Regions from separate parts of the Ahrensia sp. 13_GOM-1096m genome, predicted to be linked through region 2. Evidence: predicted binding sites of a transcription regulator. Region 2 holds the regulator's gene; the other holds the start of a gene.
The links. Region 2 encodes LexA, which represses DNA repair genes until DNA is damaged. Its sites were predicted from a motif close to TGTTCNNNNTGTGTTCNG; they were not measured.

Region 1: the regulator LexA is predicted to act here: its motif matches at 6,231-6,248, upstream of N530_RS0108790 (YifB family Mg chelatase-like AAA ATPase).

What each region holds. Positions count from the first base shown of each region.
Region 1 covers NZ_JIAX01000011.1:197,077-206,411, reverse strand. The annotation lists gene N530_RS0108825 (pirin family protein) at 1-297, shown strand, start outside; gene N530_RS0108820 (hypothetical protein) at 358-558, opposite strand; gene N530_RS0108815 (peroxiredoxin) at 630-1,286, opposite strand; gene N530_RS0108810 (peptide chain release factor 3) at 1,390-2,979, opposite strand; gene N530_RS0108805 (DUF1428 domain-containing protein) at 3,119-3,466, shown strand; gene dut (dUTP diphosphatase) at 3,459-3,950, shown strand; gene N530_RS0108795 (LysE family translocator) at 3,953-4,570, shown strand; gene N530_RS0108790 (YifB family Mg chelatase-like AAA ATPase) at 4,583-6,115, opposite strand; gene gshB (glutathione synthase) at 6,328-7,266, opposite strand; gene N530_RS0108780 (YraN family protein) at 7,373-7,744, opposite strand; gene rsmI (16S rRNA (cytidine(1402)-2'-O)-methyltransferase) at 7,734-8,624, opposite strand; gene hemW (radical SAM family heme chaperone HemW) at 8,624-9,335, opposite strand, start outside.
Region 2 covers NZ_JIAX01000009.1:54,808-64,142, reverse strand. The annotation lists gene gltA (citrate synthase) at 1-412, opposite strand, end outside; gene gltX (glutamate--tRNA ligase) at 570-1,994, opposite strand; gene N530_RS17395 (ComEC/Rec2 family competence protein) at 2,176-4,560, shown strand; gene lexA (transcriptional repressor LexA) at 4,561-5,280, opposite strand; gene N530_RS0104145 (LacI family DNA-binding transcriptional regulator) at 5,437-6,477, opposite strand; gene iolG (inositol 2-dehydrogenase) at 6,650-7,642, shown strand; gene N530_RS0104135 (sugar ABC transporter substrate-binding protein) at 7,763-8,686, shown strand; gene N530_RS0104130 (ABC transporter permease) at 8,743-9,335, shown strand, end outside.

The sequences.
Region 1 (9,335 bases), on a different contig from region 2:
ACATTTCGCGATGCATCTCGCCCCTTCGGCGTTCTGGTTGAAAAGGAAGTTGAAGGCAATGAATTGCACTTGCGCGATATGACTGGCGACCGGACGCTCGTTGTCTTTGACAAAGGTGATGAAGTGACCGTTCAGGCAGGAGAGCATGGCATACGTTTCTTGCTCATCTCTGGAAAACCTATCCAAGAACCTGTTGCTTGGCATGGCCCGATTGTCATGAATACGCGCCAAGAATTGCAGCAAGCCTTTGATGAACTTCGCAATGGTAGCTTTATTCGTGAAAACGCGGGCATGTAACCATAAGAAAAGCCCGGCTCTTTTGGCCGGGCTTAACTTTTAAACTATTGTGGTTCGCTCTTACTCGCTGATGCGAGCCATTGCCACTTGAATGTCCTGCATCGCGCGTGATGCAAGACCTGGATCCAATGTACCGTCGGACTGTTGTGACGCGATCTCTTCGCGCAATTGAAGAAGCGCAGTCTCTTTTTCGTCGCGGCTCATTGTATCATCGGCAACAATGCCGAGAGCGCTCTTTGTCGATAACAGTTCATCTGTCATTCATTTTCTCCTTCGTTACTTGAGAAGAAAACGAGGGGCGGCTTAATTCGTTCCGCCCCTGACTAAAAAATTTAGCTCTTTGGCAGCGGCGCTGTACGAAGATATGGGAAATGCGTTGTAAATTCGCCGAATTTAGCCTTTGCATCTTCGTTTGAAACTGTGGCTGGAATCACAACATCATCACCGACATTCCAGTTTGCAGGCGTTGCCACGCTATTGGCTGCTGCTGTTTGCAAACCGTCCAATGCGCGAAGAACTTCGGCAAAGTTACGTCCGACATTCATTGGGTAAGTCATAGACAATTTTAGCTTCTTGTCAGGACCAACAATGAACACAACACGCACAGTTGCAGTGTCATTTGGTGTGCGGCCATCTGGTAGATAAGCCTCTGCTGGCAACATGTCGAAGGCTTTAGCGACAGCTAAATCTGTATCCGCAATAATTGGAAAACCTGCTTTTGCGCCTGCAAAAGTTTCAATGTCGCCTTTCCACTTTTTGTGGTCTTCAACACCATCAACAGAAATACCAATTACCTTGGTGTTTCGCTTTTCCCACTCATCAGCAAGCTGCGCTACAGCGCCAAATTCTGTTGTGCAAACAGGCGTGAAGTCTTTTGGGTGCGAAAACAGGATTGCCCAGTTGTCACCAATAAACTCATGCAAAGAAAGCGATCCTTGATCAGTCTCAACTTTAAGATCTGGAATAGTGTCGTTAATACGCAAGCCCATAATGGTCTCCTTTGGTAAAATGCCTATGTTCTTACATAGGAATACAACAAGCTGTTCAACAGGAACAGATTGCTAAATTATGTTAAAAGGCCGGAACAGCGTTTCAGCCAGCTTTACTGACCTGATAATCCTTTATCGTCTCAAACACCATATCGGGCGCACGTTCAGCCTCATAATTGAGCGAAAATCCGTTCTCAGCCAAAAACACAGGATCACCATCCAAATCCTTGGCTGTTGAAGAGCGGTGCTTGTCTAAGAATGTTTCGAACGCTGCTTTGTTTTTAGATGAAATCCAGCGACAAATTGAGAAACGCGCCGCTTCAAACTCCACAGGCAGTGAATATTCAGCATCAAGACGCGCTTTGAGAACATCAAGCTGCAAGGCGCCAATAACGCCGACAATTGATGGTGAACCGTCATCAGGAACGAACAGCTGCACCACGCCTTCTTCAGCCATTTGCTGCAAGGCCTCGGTGAGTTTTTTGCCTTTCATGGCATCTTTTAGGCGCACACGGCGCAAGATTTCCGGCGCAAAGTTTGGCACACCACGGAAGACAATATCTTCGCCTTCAGTCAGTGTGTCGCCAATACGCAGCGAACCATGGTTGGGAATGCCAACCACATCGCCCGCATGGGCTGTGTCTGCCGTTTGGCGCTGGTGCGCAAAGAAGAATTGCGGCGCCGATAATGTTAAAGACTTTCCGGTACGGACAAGCTTGGCTTTCATGCCGCGATCAAGCGCGCCAGAACAAATCCGCGCGAAGGCAATGCGGTCACGGTGGTTAGGGTCCATATTGGCCTGAATTTTGAACACGAATGCGCTCATGCCAGTTTCTGTTGCTTCGACCTTACGCTTATCTGCCTCTTGCGCGCGCGGCGGCGGTGCAATTTCAGCCAATGCGTGAATAAGATCGCGCACGCCGAAGTTTTTCAAGGCAGAGCCAAAATAAACCGGCGTCATATGGCCTTCTAAATAAGAGTCGCGGTCAAACGGACGGCACGCCTCACGCGCTAAATTAACGCCTTCTATGAAGCCTTCGCGTTCATTTTCAGGCAGCAAGCCCGCAGCAGCTTCTGCCTCTGGTCCATTAACTTGCGTACGCTTTACGTCAGAATCTGAACCTCGCACCGCATTATCAGTTAAATGATATGTGCCAGCAAATGACTTTGCACGGCCAATCGGCCAAGTAATTGGCGCAGTATCCAACGCCAATTTTTCTTCTACCTCGTCCAGAATTTCAAACGGGTCGCGGCTTTCGCGGTCCATTTTATTGACGAATGTAATAATTGGAATATCGCGCAGACGACAAACCTCAAAGAGCTTTAATGTTCGCGGCTCAATACCTTTAGCGGCATCGAGAACCATGACCGCGCTGTCAACGGCAGACAGCGTGCGATAGGTATCATCAGCAAAATCTTCGTGGCCCGGCGTGTCGAGAAGATTGAAAATATTATCTCCATATTCGAACGTCATGACCGAGGTCGCCACAGAGATACCGCGTTCGCGCTCGATTTTCATCCAATCTGAGCGTGAATGTGTGCGGTTTTTCTTAGCCTTAACTTCTCCGGCCAGCTGAATTGCACCGCCAAATAGCAAGAGCTTTTCCGTTAAAGTCGTCTTACCCGCATCAGGGTGCGCGATGATCGCAAAAGTGCGGCGGCGCTTGGCTTCTGTCTCAATTATAGAAGGCATTTTGTTATCCGTTGTTTTGCACATCCCAATGGCAGGCAAGCAAGTTTGTGTCAAACGTCACCCATCGACAAAACCCGTATTCGCGTTAAGATCAACGCTTAATAGAAAGCCTTTAATCATATCGAGATCGTGAGGAAAGATGACATTTTTCAACATTTACGTAGCTGCCGTACCAAAAGCAAACAAAGATCAGTTCATCACTCACGCTGAAAACGTCGCTGCGCTTTTTAAAGAGAATGGAGTGATGAAATATATCGAGACTTGGGGCGTCGATGTACCCGATGGTGAAATCACATCATTTCATAAAGCCGTACAAAAATCTGATGATGAAGACGTTGTTGTTGGCTGGATGCAATGGCCATCAAAAGAGATTGCAGATGCAGCATGGTCCAAGATCATGGAAGATCCGCGTATGACATCTCATAAGGAGTTATTTGATGGTAAGCGTATGATCTATGGCGGCTTTGAAGGTATTGTTGATGCTTGACGAAAGACGCGGCGGGTTGCATCAGGACAATATGATGACATTACCATTTTACAGGCTTCCACATAGCCAAGACATCGCATTGCCGAGCTATGAAACAGCGGGCGCTGCAGGTATGGATTTGCGCGCTGCGGTTCCTGAAAATGAACCACTGGTGCTTGCAAGCGGCGCACGCGTTTTGGTGCCAACTGGCTTTATTATCACCATTCCTGATGGTTATGAGGGACAGGTACGGCCTCGATCCGGTCTTGCGCTGAAGCACGGCATTACCTGCCTTAATACACCCGGCACGATCGATTGTGATTATCGCGGTGAATTGATGGTTCTGCTCATCAATCATGGTGAGGACGATTTTACAATTTCGCGGAATATGCGCATTGCGCAATTGGTTATAGCGCCGGTCACACAGCTAAAACCAAAAGAGAGTAAAACCTTGCCTGACGCAACAGTGCGCGGTGCTGGTGGTTTTGGATCAACTGGGGTTTAGACATGGAAATTTCAGGCTTTGTCACTTATTCCGTGGCGCTGGGTATCGCGGCAGCTATTCCAGGGCCCGGTATTATTGCCTTGGTTGCACGTGCTCTGGGCTCTGGATTTCGGCCAACCCTACCCATGTTATTTGGCCTTGTGCTGGGCGATGTGACTTATCTGGCAGCAGCTGTGCTCGGATTGGCTTATATCGCCGCGACATTTGGATGGGTTATCGTCGCGCTCAAATATGCTGGCGCTGCCTATTTGCTCTATATGGCTTGGGGGTTTTGGCGCGAAGGCATTACAGTGGAAAAAATATCTGCCAAAAAAGCTGGCGGTTCATGGTCAAGCTTTTTGGCAGGTTTGCTTGTAACTTTGGGCAACCCAAAGACAATTATTTTCTATCTTGCTCTGCTCCCAAACCTACTTGATCTAACAACGATCACACCAACGGACTTTTCAATTCTAGTGGTGCTAACTTTCGGTGTGTTGATGGTTGCTCTGCTGCCTTATATCGCGGCGGCGGGCAAAGCACGCAAGTTGCTACAAACACCAAAGGCGCTCAATCGGCTTAACCGTTTTGCCGCAATGTGTTTGGCGGGTGCAGCCACCGCAATTGCAGTGCGCAGTAGCTAATCTATTTTTATATTATGCGGCAATTGATAATTGATCGCCAGCAATTCGGTAAGATATCGCTTCTGCAATGTGAATACGGCCAACATAATCCTTGTCGTCAAGATCAGCCAATGTGCGCGCAACCTTCAATATCCGGTGGTACGCACGTGCAGAAAACTTCATCTTGTCTGCGGCATCTGCAAGTAACTGCATGCCGCCCTCATCTGTTTGGGCAACATCTTCAATCAGCGCCGTTGGGCAATGAGCATTCATGTTAATTTCATGCTCACCCAAACTGCTATATCGCTCAAATTGCCGAGCACGGGCGCGGGCAACGCGCTGTGCAACCGACGCACTTGCTTCACCGGGCTTTGCGCGAATTAACTCGCCGGGCGATACGCTCGGCACTTCAACACGCAAATCAATGCGGTCCATCAAGGGACCAGAAATACGCGCTTGATAATCTGTCTTGCAGCGCGCACCACGTGCGCAGCTATGGCCTGGTTCACCTGCCATACCGCACCTGCATGGGTTCATCGCCGCAATCAGCTGTATGCGTGCGGGATATGTTACGCGGTGGTTCGCACGCGCAATCATACATTCTCCGGTCTCTAAAGGCTGGCGCAAACTATCCAAAACTTGCGGCGTGAATTCAGGAAACTCATCGAGAAAAAGAACGCCATTGTGCGCTAAAGAAACTTCACCGGGACGGGCTTTAAACCCGCCGCCAACCATGGCCGCCATGGATGCGGAATGATGCGGCGCTCTAAAAGGCCGCCTATCTGATAATTCACCGCCTGCAAGCTCGCCAGCAATGGACGCAACCATAGACACATCAAGCAATTCTCGCGGACTAAGCGGCGGCAAAATAGATGCCAAACGCTGTGCCAGCATGGACTTGCCAGAACCGGGTGGACCCACAAGAAGCATATTGTGACCGCCAGCAGCGGCGACTTCCAATGCGCGTTTTGCCGTTTCTTGACCCTTAATATCGGCAAGATCAGGCAATGTTGATTTTGCTATGCGTGTAACGGGCTGAGGGCGCGATAAAACCTGCGTGCCTCTAAAATGATTGGCAAGACCGATTAAACTTACCGGCGCTAGAATAGACATATCGCTATCTGCCCAAGCAGCCTCAGAGCCGCAATCATAGGGACAGATCAAGCCTTTTCCCACGCTATTTGCAGCAATAGCAGCTGGCAACACACCAGCCACCGCGGTAATCGTACCATCAAGGGAAAGTTCGCCTAAAACACTATAACTGGCTAAGGCATCGGACGGGATCGCACCCAATGCTGCCATTAGCCCTAGTGCAATTGGCAAATCAAAATGGCTTCCTTCTTTGGGTAAATCTGCCGGCGCAAGATTTATCGTTACTTTTTTGGGCGGCATAGAAAGACCAGATGCATGGAGTGCCGCCTGCACCCGCTCGCGGCTTTCTGCCACCGCTTTGTCAGGTAGGCCGACAATATGCATACTCATCTTGCCAGGTGCGACCATAACCTGAACATCAACTGGCACTGCATCAATGCCTTGAAATGCGACCGTCGAAACTCGTGAAACCATTTCGGCCCCCAGAATATCGGCGCAATAAAAATTAGAATATATGCGCCATCCCACCAACCTACCTTGCATAGGTTGCGCTACGGCACTTATAAACGCACACTCTGAAAAACATTGCAAGAACATTGCAAGAACAAATTAGTGCGTAGGTTGCAATTCAGTTGTATGTGGTTGTGCTATGAGAACAAACAGTGCCCAAAAAATCAGGCTCTCTGTTAGAGTTTGGCTTCAATTGCATCCCAGAACAAAGCCGCAATATCTGCGCCACCAAACTTTTTCACTTCGCGCACACCGGTTGGCGATGTCACATTGATCTCTGTCATCAAACCACCAATCACATCGATGCCCACCAGCGTTAGTCCGCGCTTTTCAAGCTCCGGCCCAATACGCGCACAAATTTCCAACTCGCGCTCTGTCATTGTGGTTTCAACCGCCTGTCCACCGACATGCATGTTGGAGCGTGTATCGCTTTCAGCAGGAACGCGGTTAATCGCACCCACCGGCTTGCCATCAATCAACAAAATACGTTTGTCGCCAGCGCGCACATCTTTCAAATAGCGCTGGGCAATAATGGGTTCGCGTGTCAATTGCGAAAACATTTCCATCAAGGATGTCAGATTGCGGTCGCCTTCACGCAAATGGAACACACCAGCGCCACCATTGCCGTAAAGCGGTTTTAAAATAATATCGCCGTGCTTTTCACGAAATGCGCGGATTTCATCTAAATCCAACGTCACGATAGTTTCTGGCATGAGATCGCCATATTCCATCACAAATATTTTCTCAGGCGCATTGCGCACAGAACGCGGATTATTCACCACCAATGTGTCAGGGTGAACCATTTCCAACATATGTGTTGTTGTGATGTAATTCATGTCAAATGGCGGGTCTTGTCGCAGCAACACCACGTCCATATCGCGCAGACTTGTGCGTACTTTATCGCCAAGTGTGAAATGGTCGCCCTCGACATCACGGACTTCTAATTTTTCCATCGCAGCGGTTACATCTGTTCCGCTCATTGTCAGGCGGTCAGGCGTATAATGATAAAGCTCATGGCCGCGCGCCTGAGCCTCAAGGGCCAAAGCGAAGCTTGTATCGCCAGCAATTGAGATATTTGCGATATGATCCATTTGGATTGCGATTTTCAGCGCCATGTCTTTATTCCTATAATCAGTTTTTTTCTAAGTGCGCTCTGCAACACGAAATTACAATCCTTGAGCTATTACGTTTTAGTGAGCGTCTTTATTCAAGTTACATATTTCACGGCATATAGATGGCAGGAATATGAATGGGCCAACGCCTTGGCAGGCAAGCAATTAAATCGTAACGGATCGACAATGAAGCGTAATTTTTCTGCTTTATGAGCCATTCATCGCCTGCTGCTGCAATCCGGCGCAGCGCCGTCTGTGTTACGGCATCCATAGCCTGTTCAACATTATCACGCGCTTTAACTTCCACCATTAAAATCAATTTACCGCGGCGCGCAATAATATCAACTTCACCTGATTTTGTTTTGAAACGTTTGGCAACGATACGAAAGCCTTTAAGCCGCAAACATTGCGCCGCCAGCCACTCTCCGCGGTGGCCTTTGCGGTAGGCGCGACGTCTATTGCTTGCGCCCTCAGCCATCATTATCCTTGAAGTTTAAAAGCCGCGCATAAAGATCAGACTTTTGCAGACCTGTCATTTTTGCCGCTTCTTTTGCCGCTTTGGATGCAGACATTTCTTGCAATAAGGATTTTAAGATCGCATCTACATCTTCGTCAGAGGTTGGTGAGTCTGCTGTTTGCGATGGAGAAATAAGGATAACGATCTCACCCTTAATTGTTTCGCCTTCGAAATGCTCTGACATTTCACTGGCTTTCATCGTCAAAACAGTTTCAAAGCGCTTGGTTAGTTCGCGCCCGACACAGATCATTCTGTCTTGCCCCATTACATCGCTGATCGCCTTTAGTGAGCTGGCTAAACGTGTTGGCGCTTCAAACGCAATCAATGTGGATTGAACATGTGACAAGGTTTCAAGAAAATTGCGGCGCGTGCCGTCCTTGTTTGGCAGAAACCCGACAAACCTGAAATCATCGGACGGCAATCCGGAAGCTGCCAAACCAGCCAGAACGGCCGATGCACCCGGAATAGGGATAACGCGAAAGCCCGCTTCACGCGCTTCTAGCCCCAATCGGTAGCCTGGATCAGAAACAAGCGGCGTGCCCGCATCGGAGACCAATGCCACCGATCTTCCAGCGCTGAGCTGTTCGATCAGCTTAGGGCCAACTTTCTGCGCATTGTGCTCATGATAAGCATAAGGCTTTTGCGCGATGCCGTAACGATCGAGCAATCGCCGCGTGATTCGCGTGTCTTCACAAGCCAGCACATCGCACGCCGCGAGCGTTTCCAACCCGCGAATTGTCATGTCGCCTAAATTACCAATCGGTGTGGAAACCAGATAAAGCGCAGGCTCTAACGGAGGCGCGCTGATTTCGTGACCTGAAATTATGTAAGAATGATCGCCCATTAACTTGCCAAACTCGCAACAACACTGTTGAGCACCATGCGTCCAGATTGCGTTGCCCGCAAGCGCGTGTTGGACACAGGCTCAATCAAACCATCCATTGCCAGATTATTGAGTGTTTCTTGATTAAATTCCCGACCGCTCAGTTCTTCAAATCGAACAACGTCCAAACCTTCAACAAGGCGCAGCCCCATGAGTAGCAATTCATCGCCCTGTTGTTGCCGATCCAGCTTTTCACGCTCAACAATCGCATGGCCGTTCTCACGGGTCTTCTCCAACCAGCGCTCAGGCATGCGCTCGGTAATCGTCACATTTTTAAAGCCATCATCTGCCGTAAACCGGCCATGTGCACCCGGACCAATGCCAACATAATCACCATAACGCCAATAGGTCAGGTTATGACGCGATTCTGCGCCCGGCACGGCATAGTTTGACACTTCGTAATTGGGCAAGCCTGCATCGCGCGTAACGCGCTCTGTGACATCATAAAGATCAGCGGCCAAATCATCAGAGGGAATGATTAGTTTTCCTGCACGGTGAAGCGCTTGAAACGGCGTATCGTCTTCAATTGTCAATTGGTACAATGACAAATGATCCGCCGCATAGGAAATAGCTTGTTTTAGCTCGGCTTCCCAAGCTTCCAATGTCTGTTTTGGCCGTGCATAAATTAAATCAAAAGACAGGCGCGGGAAAATATCCCGTGCCAAGCCAATG
Region 2 (9,335 bases):
CACCGCACATGATTGCCATTGGGTGCGCATCACGGCGGAAACCAGTGAAAAAGCGCTGCATCTGCTCATGCACCATTGTGTGATGCGTTACGCGGTAATCAAAGTCTTTCTTCTGCGCTTTTGTTGGCAACTCGCCATAAAGAAGAAGGTAGCAAACTTCTAAGAAGTCGCCTTGTTCTGCCAATTGATCGATCGGGTAACCACGGTGCAGCAAAACACCTTCATCACCATCGATATAGGTAATTTGCGATTCACATGAAGCGGTGGATGTAAAGCCAGGGTCCAGCGTAAACATACCTGTTTGGGCGTATAGCTTGCCAATATCGATTACGTCAGGACCAATAGTCCCGCTTTTAACTTCGTATTCGTAATCCTTAGAATTGACATTCAGCTTTGACTTATTGTCAGCCATCGTTTTCATACTCCTCGTCATGATGGACATTCGTTGGTTCATGCAATGCACGAACCCGAAGATCCGTTGTCCTGTGCACACTTGCTAGAACATTTCGGGCAAGCTGCCAAGCTAGCCCAAAGGGTTATTTGGTGCGATGCAATAAAGTTCATATATCTTAGTTGGAGGCTTGATCTGAAATACGCGCTAACGCTTCCTGCTTGCCCAAAACGAACAAAACATCAAACACACCCGGCGATGTTGCACGGCCCGTTAAGGCGGCGCGAATTGGCTGAGCAACCTTACCAAGTTTAAGTTCTTTGCTATCTGCAAAAGCACGCACAGCTTCATCTAAAGCTTCAACAGTCCAATCATCTACTGCGCTTAAAGCTGTATGGGCATCAACCAATAATGCGCGCGCGTCGCCATCAAGTATAGAGCCTGCTTTTTCATCAAAATTTAGCGGCCTTGAGGCGTGAATATAATATGTACTTTCAATGAGTTGCAACAAAGTCTTTGCGCGATTTTTTAAGCCTGGCATTGCCGCAACAAGGCGCTCTTTGTTTTGTCCAAATAGGCTTTTTGAAAGATCTTCACCGCCTTCAAGATAAGGCAAGAGTTGCTCGATTGAATCAACGAGAAACATATCATCGGCTTCGCGAATATAATGACCATTAAGAGCTTCAAGCTTTTGAATATCAAAGCGTGCAGCGCCCTTGTTAATGTCGCTCACTTGGAACCATGAGATCATGTCTTCGGTAGACATAATTTCATCATCGCCATGGCTCCAACCCAAACGCGCAAGATAATTACGCAAAGCCACTGGCAAGAAGCCCATCGCACGGTAAGCTTCCGCACCAAGAGCGCCGTGGCGTTTGGATAATTTTGCACCATCAGGACCGTGAATAAGCGGAATATGAGCCATTTTTGGGATAGGCCATCCAAGCGCATCATAGATAATTTGCTGACGTGCGGCATTGGTCAAATGGTCATCACCGCGAATAATATCTGTAACGCCCATATCATGGTCATCAACCACAACAGCGAGCATATAAGTAGGTGTGCCGTCGGAGCGCAGGATTACCAGATCATCAAGATCAGCATTGGGAAAACGCACATCACCTTGAACAGCATCTGCAACAAGCGTTTCACCTGTTTGCGGCGCTTTGATACGAATTGAAGGTTTAACGCCTTCTGGCGCTTCGCTCGGATCACGATCACGCCAACGACCATCATAGCGCGGCGGCTTTTTCGCTGCGCGTTGTTCTTCGCGCATTTGGGTCAATTCTTCAGGCGTTGCATAGCAATAATAGGCTTTACCATCGGCAACCAATTGCTCTGCGATCTCGCGGTGGCGATCAGCACGGTCAAATTGAGAAATTACATCGCCGTCCCAATCAAGACCCAGCCAGGTCAAACCATCTTTAATGGCTTCGACGGCTTCATCCGTAGAGCGTGCGCGGTCGGTATCCTCAATACGCAGCAACATTTTGCCGCCGGTATGTTTTGCATAAAGCCAGTTAAAAAGCGCTGTCCGCGCCCCGCCAATGTGCAGAAAACCAGTTGGCGAAGGGGCAAAGCGGGTCACAACACCTGCTGTCATAGAACGTCTCCAAATTTGGGTGAGCGCAGCATATGCGCTTTGATGTGTGTGATGTAGCACAGCCGCCTTGTCGTGCAAGCGTGGGCGACAATATCTGGATAAATTTGCGTTTTATCCTAAACTGACGCTAGGTTACGGCCCGCGGCTATAATTTGGGGTGGCCGGTGCAGGATGATGCGCCATGCGTGGGGATTTAAAACAAGATAAATCGCTCGAGCCAGATGAACGCTGGTTGTTAAAGCTTGATGATTTCACGCCTTTAGACATTCCTTTGCATTCCGATATTATAACGCTTGAAGACAATGTTGTTGTAGAGAAAACGCCAAGTGCGAAAAAGCTTCAAAAGCAGAACATACAATATGGCGCTCTATCGCTTCGCCAAAGGTTGCATGAATGGCTTGATGCGCAGCTTCAGATAGAAATCGGGCAGGGCACAGCATTTCTATTCATTCCTGTCACCATGATTATTGGCGTGACAATCTATATGGCGCTGCCGGTTGAACCTGCCGTTCACAACATACCCGCCGCGCTATTTGTTTTTGCCGCTTTGCGAATTGCGCTGCGCCATGCGCCAATCTTAATGCGTTTTGCCATGAATGCCGCGCTTATCATTTTATGCGCAATGGGTTTGATGCAGTTGCGAACGCATGTGCTGGCAACGCCTATGCTGGGTTCAGAAGTTTCAACGCGTATTACAGGTCAAATCAGGGCAATTGAAAACCGGCCCAACGGATCGGTGCGTTACACAATTGATTTGACCAAAACAGAGCGGCCAAAGCTGCGCTACGCACCAGAGCGCATACGTCTAACCGCAAGAAAACCGCTCCAAAAAGCGCAAATCGGAGAAGGAATTCATGGATATGCGCGCCTGCGCCCGCCATCCGGTGCCGTCAGACCTCAGGGCTATGATTTTGCGTATTACAATTATTTTAGCGGCATTGGCGCCAATGGTTTCTTTTTAGGACAGCCCAAAACAAACGATCTGGGCGCGCAATATACCAAAAACACTCCCATATTGTTGGTTGAGCGTGCCCGTTACTGGTTGGCGAACAGAATAAGGGGCGACAATAAAAGTGCGGTGAGTGCCGTTTCTGCTGCGCTCATCACAGGCGATAAAGCTGCAATTCCTGAAGAGACGAATGAAGTGTTGCGCATATCAGGCTTGGCGCACATTCTTTCCATCTCTGGCCTGCATATGGCTTTGGTTGCAGGCACCGTGATGTTTGCTTTGCGCGCGGCTTTCGCAGTTTCTCCCAATTGGTCAGCAAGCCGGCCAACCAAGAAATACGCAGCAATTGCCGGTTTTAGCGCAATTATTATCTATCTGTTTCTGGCCGGTGCAAGCGTCGCCACGCAGCGATCTTTTATCATGCTGGCTGTGATGTTGGGCGCACTATTGTCTGACAGGTCGGCCCTCACAATGCGCAATCTGGCAATTGCCGCAATCATTGTGATTCTTATCGCGCCGGAAGCTGTGCTGGGGCCAAGCTTTCAGATGTCATTTGCAGCAACATTGGCTTTGATAGGCGTTTATGCCTGGTGGACAAGCCACCGAGCAGGCAGGGAATTTGTTGAGAGCCAAAGCGTGGCCGCAAACATAACGCGTACATCAGCAGGATTTTTAACGGGTTTATCTGTGACATCTATGGTTGCAGGCACTGCGACGGGGATATTTGCAGCATATCATTTTCAGCGCATTGCCATGCTTGGATTGCTGGGAAACCTATTGGCCATGCCGATTGTGTCTTTAATCACAATGCCGCTTGCCATTATTGCCACATTGCTCATTCCATTTGGGCTGGATGGTTATGTTTATAGGGCGATGAACTGGTCTGTAAAAATTGTCATCGAAATCGCCCAAATAGTCTCCGACATCACACCGGATGGTTCTACCGGCGCATTGTCGCCAGCAGCTCTCATTTGGTTGAGCGCGACAATTCTGATTATCTGTTTGTTGCGTTCGCAGCTTCGATATTTGGGGCTATTGTGCCTGATACCGGCCTATATGGCACAATCAACGCTTGAAATACCGCAGCTGATTATTTCTGAGGACGCAAAACAAGTTGCAATCATTGATGAAGAAGGCGGAGCGTTAAAGGTAAACCGTAAACGCCCCAGCGCATTTATTATAGAGCAATGGCAAGCCGCCTATAAAGCAAAAACACTAAAACTGCCGGATAAAGGCGAAGGCAGCTTTATGTGCCAAAGCAAGCAAAGATGCGATTATGAAGGGCAGGTCAATGGCCACGGCTACACTGTAACCTATCTCACTGAGGCACCGAATAAGGCGCAATGGGCATCGGTCTGCAGGCAAGAGGGCATTATAATCGCCGCATTCGCACCCTTTACAGCGACATGTAAAAACCAGCAGAGTATTATCATCACAGCACAGCAATTAGCACTCAACGGCAGTGCCGAGATATATATCCTTAAACCCCATGAAACGGATAATAATAAGCTGCGATATCAAACGGTCTTTGCACAAGGAGATGCGGCGCGTCCTTGGCAGTCACACCGCAAATATTCACGTTCAGCCCGAAATCTCGGGCCTTATCAACGCGATTAATCAGTAATTACGTACCAAACCAACCAAGCGGCCTTGAACCTGAACACGGTCCGGCCCAAAAATACGTGTTTCATAGGCAGGGTTGGCAGCTTCCAAGGCAATGGATGCACCTTTGCGGCGGAAGCGCTTCAACGTTGCTTCTTCATCATCAACCAGAGCCACAACAATATCGCCCATATTGGCAACATCAGTGCGGCGAATAATGACTGTATCACCATCCAGAATACCGGCATTGATCATGGAATCGCCTTCCACCTCAAGCGCGTAATGCTCGCCCTTGCCAATCATATCCGGTGGCATCTGAATAGAACGTGTTTGGTGCTGAATAGCAGAAATGGGAACACCAGCAGCAATTTTACCCATCATAGGGATGCCGACACTATCATCATTGCTGGCACCATTAAAATGCGCTGGCGATGATTTGACTGGGGTCGGGGCCTTGCCTTTACTGCCTTCAATAACGCTGGGTGAAAATGCTTGGCGTGCGCCATTACCGGGCATCATAGCATCTGGCAGTTTTATAACTTCCAATGCACGGGCACGGTTGGGCAGGCGGCGAATAAAACCGCGTTCCTCAAGAGCCGTAATCAAGCGGTGAATACCGGATTTTGATGCCAGATCCAACGCCTCCTTCATCTCATCAAAGGAAGGCGGAACACCGGTCTCCTTCAGTCGTTCATTAATGAAGACGAGAAGATCAAGTTGCTTACGTGTCAGCATGGCGGTTTCCAGAATCAATAAAACAAATCAAGAACATCTATACGTGTTCTATTTGTGTTCTGCAACCAGTAAGATTTAGTTGAGGCTCATTTGATGACAGGGCAAGTCCTGTGAAAGGAACAATATCTTTTTAAAATCATACATTTGTGAAACTGATTACGCACTTTCGCGCACAACCAAACGCCCCATAAAAGTTTTATCGAGCTGAGAATTTTCTGAACTCTCCAAAACATCAACGAGATAGTTGGCCATATCCATCAATGGTTGGCGGTACGTTGTGAGACGGTAATTCGGGCTCTCGCATTGAGGCACATCATCAAAACCAATCACAGCAATATCATCGGGAACCCGAAGTCCTAAGCGGTGCCGAATGGCATCAATAGCACCAAGGGCAAGCGCATCGTTTTCGCACACAATGATATCGGGCCGTTCATTTTCCGGCTTGTTAGATAATGTTTCAGAGATGATATCAGCGGCAAGGATAGAGTCATATGCAGGAACAGCAACACTATCGCAGGTGACGCCAAACTCTTTGGCCCAAAAATCCAAAAAAGTTTCTTTTCGAGATAGATGTGCAGAGTTCGTGCGAGGACCTGCGAGATAGAAGGGCGTCTTATAGCCTCGATCACGGACATATTCAGCAATTTCTAGCGTGGCCGCGCGGTCATCGACCGATATTGAGATCGTGTCTTTGTTTTCAGAAGAGCGCGCAAAGATAATGAGTTTTTTGAAATGCTGCGCTTTGTGAGCCGCCTCTAAAACCTCGTCATCAAACTGGATACCGATAAGGATCGTTGCATCGACGCGGCGGCGGCGCGCATTCATAAGTGCGGGCTCTGCATCATCTCGGTCCAAGGTGTTAACCAGCATCATATCCCAGCCACGGCCGCGCAACACACGGGTGAGGCGCTCAAGCATGACCAATTTATGTGGGTTTGCAAAATCATCAATTAGGATTGCGACAAGATTGGAATGATCGGACGCAAGCGAAGCAGCTCTAAGGTCTGGAACGTAGCCTAATGTCTCGGCAGCTAAGAGAACCTTCGCTCGTGCTGCCGCTGATATTGAAGCATCTTTTTTAAAAGCGCGATTCACGGTCCACCGTGACACACCAGCGGCGGTCGCAACATCATCAGCGGTAACATACCCAGTCGAAGGCGACGATTTCAAACCAATAACTCCATTTTCCGATTTCATGTGTCTACGTCGAAATGACCATTTTTCATAGTGTTTTCATAATTATAGCAACGCTACCAATTCAAGCTACCACAGTATTTTGCACACGTGTGCAAAAATATCTTGCACACGTGTGCAAAATGCTTATAGATTTAACTAAGGCGGCATAACAGCTGCAAAATGGGAGGTTTGAATGCTTAAGGTCGGTTTACTTGGAGCTGGACGAATTGGTCAGGTTCACGCAGTCAATATCACGGGAAACGCGCGTTCAACTTTAGTTGCGGTTGCCGATGTGAACCAGCAGGCTGCCGAAAAACTAGCGGCCGATCATCAATGTGAAGCGCGCTCTGTCGAATCAATTTTGGCTGATCCTGCCATTGATGCTGTCCTTATTGCATCTTCTACCGACACACATTCCGATCTGATTGAGGCGGCCACGGCTGCTGGAAAAGCGGTTTTGTGTGAAAAACCTGTCGATCTGTCTTTGCAACGTGCAAAGGCCTGCCTTTCAGCCGTATCTGCCACCGGCAAGCCGGTTATGATTGGCTTTAACAGGCGCTTTGATCCCAATTTTGCAGCTGTGCGCAAGGCTTTTTCGTCAGGCGAAATAGGCAAGGCAGAATTACTGTCTGTCACCTCGTTTGATCCAGCACCGCCGCCTGTATCATACATTAAAGTATCGGGCGGTCTGTTTCGCGACATGATGATTCATGATTTCGATATGGCTAATTTCTTGATGGGCAAGCGCCCTACAACAATTCGTGCCGTTGGCAGTTCAATTGTCGATCCTGAAATTGGTAAAGCTGGAGACGTTGATACAGCCGTGGTTACCATGACCTATGATGATGGCCGTATCGCAGTGATTAAAAACAGTCGCCGTGCAACCTTTGGTTATGATCAACGCGTCGAGCTTCTGGGCTCTGAAGGGCTGCTTCAAGTTCAAAACATGCTTGAAAACACAATGGTGAAATCAACTGCCGCCGGCGTTGTTTCAGCCAAACCGACATATTTTTTCTTAGAACGATACATGCCCGCTTATATCGCCGAATGGGAGGCGTTTGTTTGCGCTGTTCTTGATGGCGCGGACATTCCTGTGACGCTGGAGGACGGTGTTGCCGCATTGGCAATGGCCGAAGCTGCAACAGAGAGTTTCAAGTCAGGCTCGGCCGTTGAGGTGAGCTACTAACACAGATTTGCGTGAGGCGCTGATTGCGCCAGCCGCATCAATGATCGGGTGATTTGAATCGCCTGATATCGGAGAGGTGACTGATTTTAGTCATCCTACAATCCCTTGGGAGGAAAACACATGAATAAACTTTTAGCATCCGTTGCTGTTGCTGCGACTTTAGCAGTTGCTGCCCCTGCAATGGCTACTGACATCATCGTCGTTACCCACGGTCAAGCAAACGATCCTTTTTGGTCGGTTGTAAAAAACGGCGTTAACAAAGCTGGCGAAGACACAGGCGTCAACGTTCAGTATCGCGCGCCTGAGACATTCGATATGGTCTCAATGGGACAGCTCATTGATGCAGCCGTAAACCAAGAGCCAGATGGTCTTGTGGTTTCTATTCCTGACGCCGATGCACTTGCACCAGCTATCCAACGCGCTGTTGCAGCAGGCATTCCGGTCATCTCCATGAACTCTGGTTCTGAAGTCGCTGCAAGCCTTGGCATTTTGCTGCATGTCGGCCAATCAGAATTTGACGCAGGCAAAGCTGCAGGTGTGAAACTTGCCGCTATGGGCGGTACAAAAGGTATCTGCGTAAACCAAGAAGTTGGTAATGTTGCGCTTGATTTGCGCTGTGATGGGTTTGCTGAAGGCTTTGGTAAAGAAGTCAAAGTTATTCCAACACAAACAGATCCAGCAGAAGTTGAATCTAAGGTTCGCGCTGCGCTCGAATCAGATCCTGATGTTGATACGGTTCTTGGACTAGGCGCCTCGCTCGTTGGCGAGCCTGCTGTTGCTGCAGCCCAAGCTTTGGGCCGTGATGATGTGCTGATCGCAACGTTCGATCTTTCCGCTGGTTTCCTTAAATATGTCTCAGAAGGCAAAGCAGCTTTCGCGATCGACCAACAGCAATTCTTGCAAGGTTATCTACCTGTCGCTTTCTTGGCGCTCAACGCTGAATACGGCTTGATGCCTGGCGGCAACGTACCTTCTGGCCCAAATCTTGTGACCCAAGAAGCAGCCGGCAAAGTGATCGAATTGTCTGCACAAGGCATTCGCTAAAACACTTACTAGGCCATGCATGAGCATGGCCTAGCTTGCAACTCTGGGAGGTGAATATGGACAGTAATGCTGCAAATACAACGGATGAACGGGTCAAAACTGAGTCTTTTGTGACAAAATTTATGAAACGTCCTGAGCTTGGTGCCATGGGCGGTGTCATTCTCGTGACTATCTTCTTTTATATGACCGCTGATAGCGCGATGTTCACGTTATCGGGCACCATGAATTTCATGACACCGGCAGCCCAACTGGGTATTCTGGGTATTGCGGCGGCTATGCTGATGATCGGCGGCGAATTTGACCTTTCGATCGGTTCCATGATTGCTTTTGCCGGTATGATTTTTGGCGTCCTGACCGTTAACTTCGGCCTACCTTTGATATTGGCTATCCCGCTAACGCTTGGAGCAGCTGCATCGGTCGGAGCTGTAAACGGAACAATCGTTATCCGTACAGGATTACCATCATTCATTGTTACGCTTGCTGGTCTATTTATCCTTCGCGGCGTCTCTCTTGTTGGCCTAAAATTCTTTTCGGGCGGCTCCACACAGTTGCGCGGTGTGCGCGATGCTGTTGAAGGTGATCCTTTACTTGAGATTTTCTCTGGCGATGCCTTTGAAGGCATTTTCAGCTACCTCGCAAGCAAAGGTTA